Regions from separate parts of the Streptomyces sp. NPDC002386 genome, predicted to be linked through region 2. Evidence: riboswitches for the same ligand, from Rfam matches in the RefSeq annotation. Region 2 holds a riboswitch; each other region holds the start of a gene.
The links. A riboswitch is a leader RNA that binds a small molecule or an ion and turns the genes downstream of it on or off. The one in region 2 is predicted to bind cobalamin.
Positions count from the first base shown of each region.

Region 1: it holds a riboswitch for cobalamin, as region 2 does, so the genes downstream of both, ACWCPN_RS05555 (HoxN/HupN/NixA family nickel/cobalt transporter) here and ACWCPN_RS17550 (cobalamin biosynthesis protein) in region 2, are expected to answer to the same signal.
Region 3: it holds a riboswitch for cobalamin, as region 2 does, so the genes downstream of both, ACWCPN_RS14775 (ribonucleoside-diphosphate reductase subunit alpha) here and ACWCPN_RS17550 (cobalamin biosynthesis protein) in region 2, are expected to answer to the same signal.

Region 1 covers NZ_JBSFBX010000002.1:301,902-307,758, reverse strand. Annotated here, with positions in the region: gene ACWCPN_RS05570 (tetratricopeptide repeat protein) at 1-83, shown strand, start outside; gene ACWCPN_RS05565 (hypothetical protein) at 412-1,191, opposite strand; gene ACWCPN_RS05560 (nucleoside hydrolase) at 1,828-2,814, shown strand; gene ACWCPN_RS05555 (HoxN/HupN/NixA family nickel/cobalt transporter) at 2,842-3,927, opposite strand; cobalamin riboswitch at 3,957-4,161, opposite strand; gene ACWCPN_RS05550 (LAETG motif-containing sortase-dependent surface protein) at 4,297-5,229, opposite strand; gene ACWCPN_RS05545 (glycoside hydrolase family 13 protein) at 5,487-5,857, shown strand, end outside.
Region 2 covers NZ_JBSFBX010000008.1:53,426-59,282, forward strand. Annotated here, with positions in the region: gene ACWCPN_RS17525 (alpha/beta hydrolase) at 1-281, opposite strand, end outside; gene ACWCPN_RS17530 (class II aldolase/adducin family protein) at 439-1,107, opposite strand; gene ACWCPN_RS17535 (GH25 family lysozyme) at 1,299-2,066, shown strand; gene ACWCPN_RS17540 (anion permease) at 2,210-3,496, shown strand; gene ACWCPN_RS17545 (hypothetical protein) at 3,521-3,748, shown strand; cobalamin riboswitch at 3,872-4,012, shown strand; gene ACWCPN_RS17550 (cobalamin biosynthesis protein) at 4,130-5,074, shown strand; gene ACWCPN_RS17555 (cobyric acid synthase) at 5,071-5,857, shown strand, end outside.
Region 3 covers NZ_JBSFBX010000006.1:175,059-180,915, reverse strand. Annotated here, with positions in the region: gene ACWCPN_RS14790 (GntR family transcriptional regulator) at 1-301, shown strand, start outside; gene ACWCPN_RS14785 (DUF3311 domain-containing protein) at 440-703, shown strand; gene mctP (monocarboxylate uptake permease MctP) at 700-2,328, shown strand; cobalamin riboswitch at 2,476-2,600, shown strand; gene ACWCPN_RS14775 (ribonucleoside-diphosphate reductase subunit alpha) at 2,726-5,110, shown strand; gene ACWCPN_RS14770 (ribonucleotide-diphosphate reductase subunit beta) at 5,110-5,857, shown strand, end outside.

The DNA of each region.
Region 1 (5,857 bases), on a different contig from region 2:
ACGCCTACCGCACCGGCCTGGGCCACCGCACCGCCCCCGGCACCACCACCCTCGGCCCGGCCCCGGCCCAGCCTCCGCTGTGACGAGGGGCCGACCGGGTGGCGCGGTCCCGGTCGCGTTCGTCTTCGTGCCGGGTTCGGCGCCGTCGTCCGCGTCGCGGCCGTCTCCGGGCCGGGCTCGACGCGGTTCCGGTGCGGTCGCGCTCCGCCCCGCCCCGCCCCGCCCCGCTTCGGATCGGTCATGCGATGCCCGCCTGTGGGGAGTTGGAACGGTCCGGTTCCGACAGCCGTCCGGCTGAGCCGGTGAACGTCCTCCCGTGCCTGGGCACCGGCCTGGTTCGGCGCCGGTTCCGGACGGCTTCCGGCGTCCGGGAGGGGCGGTCGCCGTCCTCGTCGTGGCCGTCCCGGCCGCTCAGACCTCGGCGCGGCCCTGCTTGCGGATGTCCGCGAGGCGCAGGGCGCCGATCTGGACGGCCGCCTGGGTCGCCTCGTTCGGTACGTCGCCCAGGCCGCCGTTGGTGAGCGCGAAGGAGTCCTCCCCGACGCGGACGGCGGCCACGTCCATCGTGAGGACGACGTCCTGGCCGTCGGACGTCGTGGTGTACAGGGTGAGCCGCAGGCCCTGGCGCGCGTCGCCGACCTCCGGCAGCGGAGCCTCCTGCACCTGGACGTCCTCCACCAGACCGTTCTCCGTGGTGGCGGTGAAGCGGGCGCACCGGGCCGGCATGGTGCGCAGCCAGGCCAGGGCGGCGTCGACGTCGGCCGGGCGGCGCGCGCCGATCTGGTAGCGGAGCTGGGCGTCGGTGTCGGCGTCGTCCAGACCGACGGCGACCCGGCCGGGGGCGCCGAGGAGTTCGTCGGCGTAGAGCGCGTCGAGCAGGCGCTGGCACTCCGCGGTCCGGGAGCTCGCCTTCAGCAGGCCGTCGCGCCAGGTGGCCGCCCCGCGCGTCGCCGCCCAGGGGGCGCCGAGGTCGTTCTGGGTGAGGAGCGCGGCCCGGGCCTGGTCGTCGGTGAGCAGGCCGCCGTCGCCGCCGGACGCCTTCGGCGTGGGCGAGGCCGCGTCGATGGTGGGCAGCGGCTGCTCGGCGGTGGGCGGGTGCTCCAGGCCGAGGGCGGCGCAGCCGGTGAGGGTGAGGAGGCCAGCCGCGAGAGCGGCGAGCGGGAGGGCACGGGGGCGTATCGCGGCGGTCATCGGGGGGCCTCCTGTGCGGGCCGGTGGTGGTGCCACCTCTCACGCCACCACCGCCCGCACCGGCCCACCAGCGCTCCGGGCCGTCCGGGTGAGGCACCGGACCGGCGGAACGGGGAGCGCCGTGTCCCCCCCCCCCCCCCCCGGGCGGCGTTCGGCTCCGGGGCCGCTGCCGGCCCGCCGGGGCGGGGGCCGGGCTCGTGCTCCTCGGGCGCGGGCCCGGCTCCTCGGCTCTCCTGGCGCCACCGGGAGGGTCCGAGCACTGGGCGAACGCCCGGCAGCCCTGCGGACGCCCGCCTGACGTTCCCGCCGTTCGGCAGCCGGTCGCTCCGGGGGCGTTCGATCCCGGGGTCGCCGGTCGTCCGTCGAGTCGGGGCGGGGTCGGTCCCGGGCCGCTCGGGCGAGCAGTCGGCTTCGCGACGCTTTTGACCGGGGCCGTCCGCCGGGCCACGGGCCCGGTCCGAGCGCTGGGCGGGCGTCCCGCGGTTCTCAGGACGGTCCCCGCCGGTCGGGCAGCCGGTCGCTCCAGGACGTGCCGTTTCCGGGGCGGTCACCGCGGGGCCGGGGAGAGGGGGCGGTCGTAGGCTGAGGGGGTCTTCGTGGGGAGTCCCCCGGGGCGGGTGGTGGAAGGAGTCCGTCGTGGCCGGGCAGTCCGGTATTCCTGTGATCATCGACTGTGACACCGGCGTCGACGACGCCCTGGCCCTGCTGTTCGCCGTACGGCACCCCGGGCTCGATCTTCGGGCCGTCACCTGCGTGGCCGGGAACACGGACGTGGACGGGGTGGTCCGCAACACCCTGACCGTGCTGGAGCGGGCCGGTGCCCCCGACATCCCGGTGGCGCGGGGCGCCGAGCGCCCGCTGATCGAGCCGGCCCGCTCCGCCCGGCACGTGCACGGCTCGGACGGCATGGGCGACCTGGGTCTGCCCGCGCCCACCCGCGCCCCGGCCGACGTGGACGCCGTGACCCTGCTGCGCCGGGAGATCCTGGCCTCCCCCCGCCCGGTCACCCTCGTGCCCACGGCCCCGCTCACCAACATCGCCCTGCTGCTGCGCACCCACCCCGAGGTGACCCGCAACATCGAGCGGATCGTGTTCATGGGCGGCGCGGTCGCCACCGGGAACGCCACGCCGGTGGCGGAGTTCAACGTCTGGCACGACCCCGAGGCGGCGGCCGTGCTGCTCACCGCCGGGGTGCCGATCACGATGTACGGGCTGGACGTCTTCATGCGGGTCGTCGTGCCGGGCACCGATGTGCACCGGCTGCGCGGCAGCGCCGACCCGGGCACCCGGCTGGCCGGGGAGCTCCTCGCCCACCGGCCCACCGCGCAGGGCGGGGCGCCGGAGGCCGAGGAGGCGGGCGGACTCGGTGACGCGGGCGCGGTGTGCGCGGTCGCCGATCCGGCGGGCATCACCACCCGGCGCCTGCCGGTCGAGGTCTGTCTCGCTCCCGGCCCGGCCCGCGGCCAGACGCTCGTCGACCGCCGTCCCCGCCCCGGCGAGTCCGAGATCCACGAGGGCGCCCGCGAACAGGCGCTGGTGGACGTGGCGTTGGAGGTGGACGTGGACCGGTTCGTGAAGCTCTACCTGGAGACCGTCGAGGGGTCCCGGGACCCGGCGGGATGAGCCGCGGGGCAGGACACGGACCCGGGGTCAGTCGGACGTCGCCGGGATCCTCGCGGCCCAGCGCTCCTCCACCCGCGCCAGCCGCCAGTACGCCAGCGCCGCCGCCCACACGGCCACGAACAGCCCGACGATGACGTAGCCGACGCTGTCCAGGTCCAGCCCGGCGATCCAGCCGGTCACGGCGTCGCCCAGGCCGAACTTCTCGTGCAGGACACCGACCAGCTCGATGGTGCCGATGAAGAAGGCCACGGCGATGGACAGCCCGGTGATCGTGAGGTTGTAGAACACCTTGCGCACCGGGTTGGAGAACGCCCACTGGTAGGCGAAGTTCATGAACGTGCCGTCGAGGGTGTCGAACAGGCTCATCCCGGCGGCGAAGAGCAGCGGCAGGCACAGCACCGCGTACCAGGGCAGCCCGGCCGCCGCGCCCGAACCGGCCATCACCATCAGCGTGACCTCGGTGGCCGTGTCGAAGCCGAGCCCGAACAGGAAGCCCAGCGGGAACATCTGGCCCGGCCGGGACACCGACCTGGTCAGCCGCCCCAGCACGCGGTTCATGAACCCTCTTGAGTCCAGGTGCTGTTCCAGCTCCCGCTCGTCGTACGTGCCGGAGCGCATCGCCCGGAACACCCGCAGGATGCCCGCCAGCGCGACCAGGTTGAGCGCGGCGATCAGGTAGAGGAAGGTGCCGGAGATCGTCGTGCCCATGAAGCCGAGCACCTGGTGGGTGCGCGAGTGCTCGTCCATGACCCGGCCGGCCAGCCGGGTGCCGCCCGCGATCAGCAGGGCCAGCACCACCACCACGCTGGAGTGGCCGAGCGCGAACCAGAAGCCCACCGACACCGGCCGCCTGCCGTCGGCCATCAGCTTGCGGGTGGTGTTGTCGATCGCCGCGATGTGGTCGGCGTCGAAGGCGTGCCGCATGCCGAGGGTGTAGGCGGTGACGCCGAGCCCGACGCCGAAGACGTCCTGCCCGACCCTGTAGTGCCCGGGGGCGACGAGCAGGAACAGCACCCCGAAGGCGACGACGTGCAGGGCGGCGATCACCGCCAGCAGCCCCGCCGTCCTGATCGTGTCCTCGCGTCGCCATCGGAAGGCAGCGGCATCGGCCATCGGATTCACGCTCCAGCACCTCGTGGATCATCTCGTGAGCTGCCGTGGCCGGTCTCCTGGCTTACGGGGTGGTGCGTTCGCCGTCCCTGCCTTCCCAGCCGTGGACACGGCCAGTGGCCCGGCGGACGCCGGACGGGACGGGAACTCCCCGATCACAGTGGCGAGGGCCGCGTCGGCATGGACCCCTGAGGGGCCGTCACCGACTTCCCGAGCACCACGGCCCGCCCACCGTAGGCAGGTGGACGTCCGTCCGCATAGCCGGCGCCGGTGCGCGTACTCAAGATCACACATGACACGGCCCCCGCCGCTCGCGGGCCTTTGCGGCCGGCGCGAGCGGCGGGGGCCGCGGGGTGCGTGCGGGGCGGCCGGTCAGCCCCGGGCGCCCCGCCTGCGGCGCGCGAGGAGCACGAACGCGGCGCCGCCGGCGACCAGCACGGCGGCGGCGCCCGCGATCAGCCCGGAGTCGCCGCCGCCACCGGTCTCCGCGAGGTCGCCGCCGTCGTCACCGCCACCGTCCGGCGTGGGGGCCGAACCGGCCCGGGACTCGGAGGCGGACGGGGCCGGCGCGGACTGCGAGGAGGCCGGGGACGGCGCGGCGGACGACTCCGAGGCGCTCGGCGCTGGCGGCGCCGACTCCTCGGCGGGGGCGCTCGGCGACGGGGACTGCGGCTCCTCCGGGGTGCCGGAGCAGTCCTTCGTGCCGCCGTTCCAGGCGGCGATCAGCTTGTCCTTGATGACCGGGTGGTCCGGGCCCTTGGGCAGGTCGCCGTGCTCGAAGCCGTCGTTCGCGTCGGTCCTGCCGTCGAACCTGACGGCGCCCCGGTAGAGGTCGATCTGCGCGAAGCAGCCCGCGTCCGGCACCGCGATGTCGAGGGAGTCGGTCTCGCCCGGCTTGACGGCCACCGTGTCGAAGTCGACGAAGACCTGCTCGCCGGAGGTGGCGAAGGTGGCACCGTGGGCGAGGTAGGAGGCGAGCGAGGCCGTGCAGCCGGCGGCGTCCCCCGCGGTGCGGACCCGCACGTGGACCTTGCCGTCCTCGGTCGGCCGGAGATTCTGGTCGTCCACCTTGACCGAGTCGAAGAAGTTCACGCCGTCCAGCGAGAACTGGCAGCGGTCGGTGCCGGTCTCGGTGCCCGCGCCGGTGCCGGGCGCGTAGTGGCCGCCGGTCTTCCAGCCGTCACCGCCGTGCGTGCCGTGGGCCCAGGCGCCGGAGGCGGCGGCGACCGAGGCGGCGCAGAGGGCGAGTGACGCGGCGCCCGTCCCCAGCAGGCGGCGCGCGGTGACACGTCTGGCTATGGACATGGATATCCCATCGCAGAAGCTCGAGTGAGCGAAGAAGTCAGAAGAGACACGCGGCCCATTGGTCACATGCGCCACAGTGTGAGGCCATGGTGATCGGCCCCGTTGAAACCTGTCAACCTGCGTGAATACAGCGGTCGTTCATGGTGTCGTCACAACTTCATCACACGAGGAATGATCCGCTCCCCATCGTCCGAAGGTTCCCTTTCCGGGCAATGTGGACAGTCTCTGTACTGTCGTCCTTCCCGAAGGGAGCCCGTATGGCAGACCTCTCGTCCCGGAACCCCGACTGGTGGCGCCAGGCCGTCGTCTACCAGGTGTATCCGCGCAGCTTCGCCGACGCCGACGGTGACGGGCTCGGCGACCTCAGGGGGGTCACCCAGCGCCTGAACCACCTCGCCACGCTCGGCGTCGACGCCCTGTGGCTGAGCCCCTTCTACCCGTCGGAACTGGCCGACGGCGGCTACGACGTCGCCGACCCCCGGGACGTCGACCCCCGCCTCGGCACCCTGGACGACTTCGACGCCATGGTGGCCGAGGCACACCGGCTCGGTCTGAAGGTCGTCGTGGACATCGTCCCCAACCACACCTCGCACCAGCACCCCTGGTTCCAGGAGGCGCTGCGGGCCGG
Region 2 (5,857 bases):
TCGGCGGTGTGCTCGGCCGAGTCCAGCGGGGGCCCGACGACCGCGTGGGAGCCGTCGCCGGCCAGGCCGTAGGTGCCGGGGCGCAGCGAGGCGAGGTCGCGGGTGAGGGTGATGCGGCCGGGCGCGGTGCCGTGCACGGTGAGCCGGGGCTCGGTGGGCAGGGGCCGGCCCGGGGGCGCCTTCAGCGCGGCGTCGCTGGCCAGCCGGCCGGCGGCGACGGATGCCGCGCCGGCGGCGAGGACGGCGCCGAGGGCGGCGGCGGTCGCTCTGACGGTGCGCACGGCTCCAGTGTCGTGGGGGGCGCCGGAACCGGCCAGCCGGAGGGCCGGGCCGGACGGCCCGCCGCGGCGGCCGAGGGGCAGCCGGCCGAAGGACAGCCGGCCGGCGGGGGGACGGAGCGGGTGGCTGTGCGACGACACGTCGTGCGACGACAAGGGGTCACCTCCGTTGGCCGTATCCCTTCAAGCGTGCCCCGGCCTCGGCGATGTGTGCCTCCGTCAGCAGAGCGGGCGTGCGGCCCGGCACGGAGGACGCCGTCAGCCACAGCCGGCACATCCACTCGAGCTGGGCGGTGCGGTCGTAGGCCTGGTCGAGGGTGGCGCCGTGGGTGATCGTGCCGTGGTTGCGCAGCAGGCAGCCGGAGCGGCCGGCCAGCGCCGTGAGCATGTTCTCGGCCAGTTCGCCGGTGCCGTAGGCCGCGTAGGGGGCGACCCGCACGATGCCGCCGAGGGAGGCGGTCATGTAGTGGATCGGGGGCAGCTCGGTGACGAGGGTGGAGACGGCCGTGGCGTGCACGGCGTGGGTGTGGACGACGGCGCGGGCGTCGGTGCTGCGGTAGACGGCCAGGTGCATGGGCAGCTCGCTGGTCGGCACGAGGGTGCCGAGCACCTGGCGCCCGTCGAGGTCGACGCCGGTGACGTCGGCCGGGGTGAGCCGGTCGTAGGGCACGCCCGACGGGGTGACCAGTACGAGGTCCCCCACGCGTACGGAGACGTTGCCGGAGGTGCCGACCACCAGCCCGTCGGTCACGGTCCGGCGGGCCGTCGCGACCAGCGCCGCCCAGCTCCGCTCCCGCTGCTCTTCCGCGTCCCGCCGCTGTTCAGCCATGCCGCGATCCTGCCAGCCCGCCGGGTGCGGGGCGGGACGCCCGCGGACTCGGGGCCGGAACCCGTGCCGCCGGACGAGTGGACACCGGTATGAAACACCCATGAAAGGACTTAACCGGGCGACGGCCAGGCATCCAATGACCACTGACGACCACAGCCGCACGACGCCTCACCGTCGCACCAGGGGGACGCATGGCCCGTGACCGCTCGCTCTCCCGTCTCCGCCGTCGCGCGGCCGTCGTCGCGGCCGCCGCGACGGCGCTGGTCCTCGCGGGCACCCAGTGCGCCTCCGCCGCCGGTCCGTCGGCCGCGGTGGCGGCCGGTCTGCCCCGGGGCCACGACGTGTCCTCGCACCAGGAACAAGTCGACTGGCCCGCCGCCCGGTCGGACGGCGCCCGGTTCACCTACGTCAAGGCCACCGAGTCCACGACCTACCGCAATCCCTTCTTCGCCCGCCAGTACGCGGGCGCGCGCCGGGCGCACCTGATCCGCGGCGCCTACCACTTCGCGCGCCCCGACCAGTCCTCCGGCGCCGCGCAGGCGGCGTACTTCGTGCGGTACGGCGGCGGCTGGCGGGCGGACGGCTGGACGCTGCCGCCGGCCCTCGACATCGAATACGACCCGTACGACGGCAGGCACATCTGCTACGGGCTCGGCCACCGGCGGATGGTCGGCTGGATCCGCTCCTTCAGCGACGAACTGGACCGGCTCACCGGCCGCCGCCCGGTGATCTACACGACCGCCCAGTGGTGGGCCTCCTGCACCGGCGGCAGCCGCGCCTTCGCCGCCGACCACCCGCTGTGGATCGCCCGTCACGGCACGTCAGGGCCCGGATCACTGCCCGGCGGATGGCACTCCTGGACCTTCTGGCAGTACGGCACGCAGGGCGGTCTGCCGGGTGACCAGAATCTCTTTCACGGGCCGCCGGACCGGCTGCGGGCCTTCGCGCGCGGCCGGTAGCCAAGGGGCGCCCGGGCGCCCGCCCGGAGCGGAATCGGGAACCCCCGTTACCGACACCCCCACGCCCGGCCCAGTTCACCTTCCGTTCACCCAGGTTGCCTACGTTCGACCCGCCAATGACGCTCGAACGATTGCCTGGGTAAATGGAAAGCTTCTCGCTGATCCTCGCGATAGTGGTGGTCACCGCTCTCGCGTTCGATTTCACGAACGGTTTCCACGACACCGCCAACGCGATGGCCACCACCATCTCGACCGGCGCGCTGAAGCCCAAGGTCGCGGTGGCCATGTCCGCCGCGCTCAACCTTGTGGGCGCTTTCCTCTCCGTGGAGGTCGCCAACACGATCTCCAAGGGTCTCGTCGATGAGAACGGCATCCGTCCCGAGGTCATCTTCGCCGCCCTGGTCGGCGCGATCCTCTGGAACCTGCTGACCTGGCTGGTGGGACTGCCCTCCAGCTCCTCGCACGCCCTGATGGGCGGCCTGATCGGCGCCACCGTCGCCTCGGCGGGCTTCGGCGCCGTCCACGGCGACGTCCTGGTCACCAAGGTGCTGCTGCCGGCGGTCGCCGCCCCGGTCGTGGCCGGCCTGGCCGCCATGCTCGCCACCCGCTTCTCCTACGGGATCGGCGGCGGCGCCGAGGGCGAGGCCACCCGCAAGGGCTACCGCGCCGGCCAGATCGCCTCCGCGGGCCTGGTCTCCCTCGCGCACGGCACCAACGACGCCCAGAAGACGATGGGCATCATCACCCTGGCGCTGATCGCGGGCGGTGCCATCGCCCCGGGCTCCAACCCTCCCACCTGGGTGATCCTCTCCGCGGGCCTGGCCATCGCGCTCGGCACGTACATCGGCGGCTGGCGCATCATCCGCACCATGGGCAAGGGCCTGACCGAGCTGGAGCCGCGTCAGGGCTTCGCCGCCCAGACCAGCGCCGCCACCGCCATCCTGGCCTCCTCGCACCTCGGCTTCTCGCTCTCCACCACGCACGTCGTCTCCGGTTCGGTGATGGGCGCGGGTCTGGGCCGCAAGGGCGGAGTGGTCCGCTGGTCCACCGCGACCCGCATGGTGGTCGCCTGGGTCCTCACCCTGCCGGCCGCCGCCCTCGTCGGAGCGCTCGCCGAGTCCGTCACGGACCTGGGCGACTGGGGCACCGCCGCCGTCGCGGTCTTCCTGGTCGGCTCCAGCGCCGCCATCTGGAAGCTCTCCCGCCGCGAGGTCGTCGACCACACCAACGTCAACGGCACCGACGAGGCCGCTGAGCCCGCCGGTGTGGTGACCACCGCCATCGCCGCGGTGACCCCGCCGCCGACCGGCACCGTCACCCTCACCGAGGGGCCGGCCATCACCTTCCCGGCGCAGTCCGGCGGCCCGGCCCCCACCGCCGAAGTCACGGCACCGGCCGCGACGGCCGTCCCGCCGGCCGCCACCGTCTGACCCGGTTACCGGAGGAAAAGCAACATGAAGATCGACTGGGCGGCCATCGGCTCCGTCTTCGGCGTCAGCCTCGCCTTCACCGTGGGCCTGGTGGCCCTGTTCACCCTCGGCGTCAACGGCCTGTCCCGGCGCGAGCGGGCGGCGGCGCAGGGCGGGTCCGCGGGGCTCGCCGTGACCGGCGCGTACGTGTGCTTCGCGGCGTGCGCGGCGGCCGTGGCCTACGGCATCTACCTGATCGTGGCCAAGCCCTGAGCCGAGCCACCCTCGAAGAGGCTCCCCGCCGGTGTGTACCGGCAGGGAGCCTTTTTCGTGTCCGGATCCCGCCGGTGTGGGGCTCAGCACACTCTCCCCCCGCAGGTCAAAGGCAAGTTGACGGCCCTTCGGGGCGCGTGGTGGACTGCCCGGGCCATGTACGGCGGCAGGAGAGGAAGCCGGTGCGAATCCGGCGCGGTCCCGCCACTGTGACCGGGGAGTGATCCCCGGGAGCCAGGAACTCTCACCGCCGGCTTCGTCGAACCAGGGCGTGGACACCCTGAGTGAGGACACATATCGCCATGCTCGGCCGCAGATCGAGGACCGGCAGCCGGTCCTGTCACGAGAGTTCCGCTCCCGCGCCCACGGCCGGCTGAGCCGATGGGTGCCGATCGCGCTTACGCGTACGGCGCCGCCGCCGGCCTTCTCGGCGACCTGCTCCTCGGCGATCCGCGCCGCGGGCATCCGGTCGCCGCGTTCGGGCGGGCGGCCGCTGCCGTGGAACGCGTGCTGTGGCACGACCACCGCGGCTGGGGCACGCTGCACACCGCGGTCTGCGCCGGCGGCGCCGTGGCCACCGGGCTCGTCGCCCAACGGGCCGTGCGCCGCTCCCCCTTCGCCTCCGCCGCGCTGACCGGTGTGGCCACCTGGGCCGTCGTCGGGGGCACCTCGCTGGCCCGCGAGGCCCGGGCGGTCGGGCGCGCCCTGGAGGCCGGTGACGTGCCGGCCGCCCGCGCGCGGCTGCCCCATCTGTGCGGCCGGGATCCGCAGGCGCTGGACGCCGACGGGATCGCCCGGGCCGTGGTCGAGTCCGTCGCCGAGAACACCTCCGACGCCGTCGTGGGCGCGCTCGTATGGGGTGCCGTCGGCGGGGTGCCGGGGCTGCTCGGGTTCCGGGCCGTCAACACCCTGGACGCGATGGTCGGTCACAAGTCGCCGCGGCTGCGCCGGTACGGCTGGGCCTCGGCCCGGCTCGACGACCTCGCCGGCTGGCCGGGGGCCCGGCTGACCGCCGTGCTCGCCACGCTGGCCGGGCCGGACCCGCGCGGAGCGGTACGGGCCTGGCGGGCGGACGCGGCCGAGCACCCGAGCCCCAACGCCGGGCCCGTCGAGGCGTCGTTCGCGGGCGCCCTCGGAGTGCGGCTCGGCGGGACGCTCTCCTACGCGGGGCGAGTGGAACACCGGCCCGTACTCAACGGCGGCACCGGGCGGGCCGTCCGGGTCACCGACATCGACCGGGCCGTACGGCTCTCCCGCCGCGTCGGCCTGCTCGCGCTCGGTGTCACCGCCGGTGCGCGCCTCCTCGTGAAGGGACGTGGCAAGTGAGCGGTGGTCTCCTCGTCGCCGGCACCACCTCCGACGCCGGCAAGAGCGTCGTGACGGCCGGGATCTGCCGCTGGCTGGTGCGCCAGGGCGTGAAGGTCGCGCCGTTCAAGGCGCAGAACATGTCCCTCAACTCCTTCGTGACGCGCGAGGGCGCCGAGATCGGGCGGGCGCAGGCGATGCAGGCGCAGGCCTGCCGGGTGGAGCCGACCGCGCTGATGAACCCCGTGCTGCTCAAGCCGGGCGGTGAACAGAGCAGCCAGGTGGTGCTGCTGGGCAGGCCGGTGGGCGAGATGAGCGCGCGCGGCTACCACGGCGGGCGCCAGCAGCGGCTGCTGGGCACGGTGCTGGACTGCCTGGCCGAGTTGCGGGGCACGTACGACGCGGTGATCTGTGAGGGGGCCGGTTCGCCCGCGGAGATCAACCTGCGGCGGACCGACATCGTCAACATGGGGATCGCGCGGGGGGCGCGGCTGCCCGTGCTCGTGGTAGGCGACATCGACCGCGGCGGCGTCTTCGCCTCGTTCTTCGGCACCCTCGCCCTGCTGTCGCCCGAGGACCAGGAGCTGGTCGCCGGATTCCTGGTGAACAAGTTCCGGGGGGACGTCTCCCTGCTGGAGCCCGGCCTCGACATGCTGCGGAACCTCACCGGGCGGCGGACGTACGGTGTGCTGCCGTTCCGGCACGGGCTCGGCATCGACGAGGAGGACGGACTGCGGGTGTCGCTGCGCGGCACCGTGCGGGAGTCCACGGTGGCTCCCCCGGTCGGGGAGGACGTGCTGCGGG
Region 3 (5,857 bases), on a different contig from region 2:
CACCCACCTGTCGGCCAAGCGCTTCCCCGCGCTCCGGCGGTCGCTGGTGAAGTACACGTCCCTGTACACCGCGCTCGCCGAGGTCTACGACGTCCATCTCGCCGAGGCCGAGGAGACCATCGAGACCTCCCTGGCCACCCCGCGCGAGGCGGGTCTGCTCGGCACCGACGTGGGTCTGCCGATGCTGATGCTCTCCCGCCACTCCCTGGACCGCGGCGGCCAGCCGGTCGAGTGGGTGCGGTCCGTCTACCGCGGCGACCGGTACAAGTTCGTCGCCCGCCTCAAGCGTCCCCAGGACTGACCGGGCGCGGAAAACCTTCACGCTCCGCACGCGAAATCGATATGCCGATATGCGGACGAGGTCTTCCGCTGCCGTGACGGCGTCACCTAGATTGCCTGCGCATTACACAGGTGATCAGCGAGGGGACGGAGCCGTGGCATGTCCGAAACGCAAGAAGTGAGACCACCGGTGGTGACGCCGGTCCGGGTGATCATCGGTCTGTGTCTCGTCGCGCCGTTCGTGGCGATGCTGTGGGTCGGCTCGTACTCCAAGACGGACCCCGCCTTCATCGGGATCCCGTTCTTCTACTGGTACCAGATGCTGTGGGTGGTCATCTCGACCGCGCTCACGATGCTGGCCCACAAGCTGTGGCAGCGTGACCAGCGCGCCCGCGGTGCCCGGAGCGGGGGTGCGGCGAAGTGAAGGACGGCGTCAACGGCGTCGCTCTCGGCGTCTTCATCTTCTTCTTCCTGGCCGTCACGGTCATGGGCTTCATGGCCGCGCGCTGGCGCAAGGCGGACAACGAGCACTCCCTGGACGAATGGGGCCTGGGCGGAAGGTCGTTCGGCACCTGGATCACGTGGTTCCTGCTCGGCGGCGACCTGTACACGGCGTACACCTTCGTCGCCGTACCGGCGGCGATCTACGCGGCGGGCGCGGCCGGCTTCTTCGCGGTCCCGTACACGATCCTCGTCTACCCGCTGATCTTCACGTTCCTGCCCCGCCTCTGGTCCGTCTCGCACCGCCACGGCTACGTCACCACCTCGGACTTCGTGCGCGGCCGGTTCGGCTCCAAGGGCCTGTCGCTGGCCGTGGCGGTCACCGGCATCCTCGCGACGATGCCCTACATCGCGCTCCAGCTCGTCGGCATCCAGGCGGTGCTGGACGTGATGGGCGTCGGCGGCGGGGAGAACACCAACTGGTTCGTGAAGGACCTGCCGCTGCTGATCGCCTTCGGCGTGCTGGCCGCGTACACCTACTCGTCCGGTCTGCGGGCCCCCGCCCTGATCGCGTTCGTGAAGGACACGCTGATCTACATCGTCATCGCGGTGGCGATCATCTACATCCCGATCAAGCTGGGCGGGTTCGACGACGTCTTCGCCAAGGCGGGCGACGCCTTCAGCCAGGTGAACCCGGCGACCGGCAAGCCGCGCGGCGCGCTCGCACCGCCGGAGGCGGGCCAGTGGACGTACGCCACCCTGGCGCTCGGTTCCGCGCTCGCCCTGTTCATGTACCCGCACTCGATCACCGCGACCCTGTCGTCCAAGAGCCGTGAGGTGATCCGCCGCAACACCACGCTCCTGCCGCTGTACTCGCTGATGCTGGGTCTGCTGGCCCTGCTCGGCTTCATGGCGATCGCGGCCGGGGTGAAGGTCACCAACGGCCAGCTGGCGATCCCGCAGCTCTTCGAGAACATGTTCCCGGACTGGTTCGCGGGTGTGGCCTTCGCGGCGATCGGCATCGGCGCGCTGGTGCCCGCGGCCATCATGTCCATCGCGGCGGCGAACCTGTTCACGCGCAACATCTACAAGGACTTCATCAAGCCGGACGCCACGCCGAAGGAGGAGACCCGCGTCTCCAAGATCGTGTCGCTGCTGGTGAAGGTGGGCGCGCTGGTCTTCGTCCTGACGATGGACAAGACGGTCGCCATCAACTTCCAGCTGCTGGGCGGCATCTGGATCCTGCAGACCTTCCCGGCCCTGGTCGGCGGCCTGTTCACCCGCTGGTTCCACCGCTGGGCGTTGCTCGCGGGCTGGGCGGTCGGCATGGTGTACGGCACGCTCGCCGCGTACGGGGTGGCCTCGCCGACCCAGAAGCACTTCGGCGGTTCCGCGAAGGAGATCCCGGGTATCGGCGAGATCGGCTACATCGGTCTCACCGCGTTCGTGCTCAACGTCGTGGTCACCGTGGTGCTCACCGTCGTCCTGAAGGCCGTGAAGGCCCCGGAGGGACTCGACGAGACCAGGCCGGAGGACTACACGGCGGACGCCGGCGACCCCGGGGTCGCGGTGGAACTCCCGCCCGCAACCGCGGGAAGCGCCCACTAGCGCGACCGGACACGCACCACCCCGCAGCGGGCCGCCGAGGGCACGACCCTCGGCGGCCCGCTGTCATGCGAGTTGACCCTGCGGAGCCGCCGCAACACGCAACAGGCACAACATGTGGGGGTGACACGACAGCCCGGCACTAGATGTATGCTCATGCTCGCTGTCGCCGCAGGGGAATCCGGTGCGAATCCGGAACTGTCCCGCAACGGTGTACTTGCGTGCTTCCGCACGCCTGTTCCAGTCCGAGGACCTGCCGGCAGCGCGCGCCCGGCCGTCCCGGTCCGGGTGCTCATCGACGTCCGGGCCTCGTGGAATGGGCCGGGGACGCGACGCCGTGTGCGCTCGTGCCGCCCCCTGCCCTCCGCAAGGCCCCGTGCCGAGCGAGGGAGAGCCCCACGTGACCATCGCGCCAGCCGACCCGGCTTCAGCCACCCCGGCGAGCGGAGCCCCGGTGGAGACCGACGGTCCCGGTACCGCGTTGCTGCGGACCCTGACCGAGCTGACCGCCGACCTCCCCGACGCCGACCCCGGCCGGGTCGCCGCGGCCGCCCTGCGGGGCCGGTCCGCCCGGGCCGACGAGGCGGAGTTGCGCGAACTGGCCACGGAGGCGGCCGCCGGACTGATCTCCGAGGACCCCGCCTACTCCCGGCTGGCCGCCCGGCTGCTGACCGTCTCCATCCGCGCCGAGGCCGCCTCCCAGGGCGTCACGTCCTTCACCGGGTCCGTCGCCGTGGGCCACCGCGAGGGCCTCATCGCCGACCGCACCGCGGAGTTCGTACGGCTGCACGCCGAACGGCTCGACGCGCTGGTCGACACGGCGGCCGACGACCGCTTCGGCTACTTCGGCCTGCGCACGCTGCACAGCCGCTACCTGCTCCGCCACCCCATCACCCGGCGGGTGACCGAGACGCCCCAGCACTTCATGCTGCGCGTCGCCGCCGGACTGGCCGAGGACGACACCGCCCGCTCCGTGGACGAAGTCGCGGCGCTCTACGGGCTGATGAGCCGCCTCGACTACCTGCCCTCCTCCCCCACCCTCTTCAACTCCGGCACCCGGCACCCGCAGATGTCGTCCTGCTACCTCCTCGACTCCCCGCTGGACGAGCTGGACTCCATCTACGACCGGTACCACCAGGTCGCCCGCCTCTCCAAGCACGCCGGCGGCATCGGTCTGTCGTACTCCCGCATCCGCAGCCGCGGTTCGCTGATCCGGGGCACCAACGGGCACTCCAACGGCATCGTGCCGTTCCTGAAGACGCTGGACGCCTCGGTGGCCGCGGTGAACCAGGGCGGACGGCGCAAGGGCGCCGCCGCGGTGTACCTGGAGACCTGGCACTCCGACATCGAGGAGTTCCTGGAGCTGCGCGACAACACCGGTGAGGACGCCCGCCGGACGCACAACCTGAACCTCGCGCACTGGATCCCGGACGAGTTCATGCGCCGGGTCGACGCCGACGAGCGGTGGTCGCTGTTCTCCCCGGCGGACGTGCCGGAGCTGGTGGACCTGTGGGGCGAGGAGTTCGACGCCGCGTACCGCCGGGCGGAGGCCGCCGGGCTCGCGAAGAAGACGATGCCCGCCCGGGACCTGTACGGCCGCATGATGCGCACCCTCGCGCAGACCGGCAACGGCTGGATGACCTTCAAGGACGCGGCCAACCGCACCGCCAACCAGACGGCCACCCCGGGCCACGTCGTGCACTCCTCCAACCTGTGCACCGAGATCCTGGAGGTCACCGACGACGGCGAGACCGCGGTCTGCAACCTGGGGTCGGTCAACCTCGGCGCGTTCGTGGACACGGCGGCCGGCGACCTCGACTGGGAGCGGCTCGACGACACCGTCCGCACGGCCGTCACCTTCCTCGACCGCGTGGTCGACATCAACTTCTACCCGACCGAGCAGGCCGGCCGGTCGAACGCCAACTGGCGTCCGGTGGGCCTGGGCGCGATGGGCCTGCAGGACGTGTTCTTCAAGCTGCGGCTGCCCTTCGACTCCCCCGAGGCCAGGGCCCTGTCCTCGCGGATCGCCGAGCGGATCATGCTCGCCGCGTACGAGGCGTCCGCGGACCTCGCCGAGCGCAACGGCCCGCTGCCGGCCTGGCGGAAGACCCGTACCGCGCAGGGTGTCCTGCACCCCGACCACTACGGCGTGGAGTTCACCTGGCCGGAGCGCTGGGCGGCCCTGCGCGCGCGGATCGCCGAGGTCGGCATGCGCAACTCGCTGCTCCTGGCGATCGCTCCCACGGCCACCATCGCGTCCATCGCGGGCGTGTACGAGTGCATCGAGCCGCAGGTGTCCAACCTGTTCAAGCGCGAGACGCTGTCCGGTGAGTTCCTTCAGGTCAACTCCTACCTGGTGAAGGACCTGAAGGAGCTGGGCGTGTGGGACGCCCGAACCCGTGAGGCGCTGCGCGACTCGAACGGCTCGGTGCAGGAGTTCGCCTGGATCCCGGCGGACGTACGGGCCCTGTACCGCACGGCGTGGGAGATCCCGCAGCGCGGTCTGATCGACATGGCGGCGGCCCGGACCCCGTTCCTCGACCAGGCGCAGTCGCTGAACCTGTTCCTGGAGACGCCGACCATCGGCAAGCTCTCCTCGATGTACGCGTACGCCTGGAAGTCGGGCCTGAAGACGACGTACTACCTGCGCTCCCGCCCCGCGACGAGGATCGCCCGCGCCGCCCGGGCGCAGACCCGCGCCACCGTCCCCGTGCAGCAGGTCGCCGACCCCGACGCGGTCGCCTGCTCCCTTGAGAACCCCGAGTCCTGCGAGGCCTGCCAGTGATGACCAGCGAAGCCAAGAACCTGCTCGACCCCGGCTTCGAGCTGACTCTCCGCCCGATGCGCTACCCGGACTTCTACGAGCGCTACCGGGACGCCATCAAGAACACCTGGACCGTCGAGGAGGTCGACCTCCACTCGGACGTCGCCGACCTCGCGAAGCTGACGCCGGCCGAGCAGCATCTGATCGGACGTCTGGTCGCCTTCTTCGCGACGGGCGACTCGATCGTCGCGAACAACCTGGTGCTGACCCTCTACAAGCACATCAACTCCCCCGAGGCCCGGCTCTACCTGAGCCGCCAGCTCTTCGAGGAGGCCGTGCACGTCCAGTTCTACCTGACGCTGCTGGACACCTACCTGCCCGATCCGGACGACCGGGCCGCGGCCTTCGCGGCGGTGGAGAACATCCCCTCCATCCGGGAGAAGGCCGGGTTCTGCTTCAAGTGGATCAACGAGGTCGAGAAGCTGGACCGGCTGGAGTCCAGGGCCGACCGCCGCCGCTTCCTGCTGAACCTGATCTGCTTCGCCGCGTGCATCGAGGGTCTGTTCTTCTACGGCGCGTTCGCGTACGTCTACTGGTTCCGCAGCCGGGGTCTGCTGCACGGTCTGGCCACCGGGACCAACTGGGTGTTCCGCGACGAGACGATGCACATGTCGTTCGCCTTCGACGTGGTCGACACCGTCCGCAAGGAGGAGCCGGACCTGTTCGACGACGAGCTGCGCGGGCAGGTCACGGACATGCTGCGGGAGG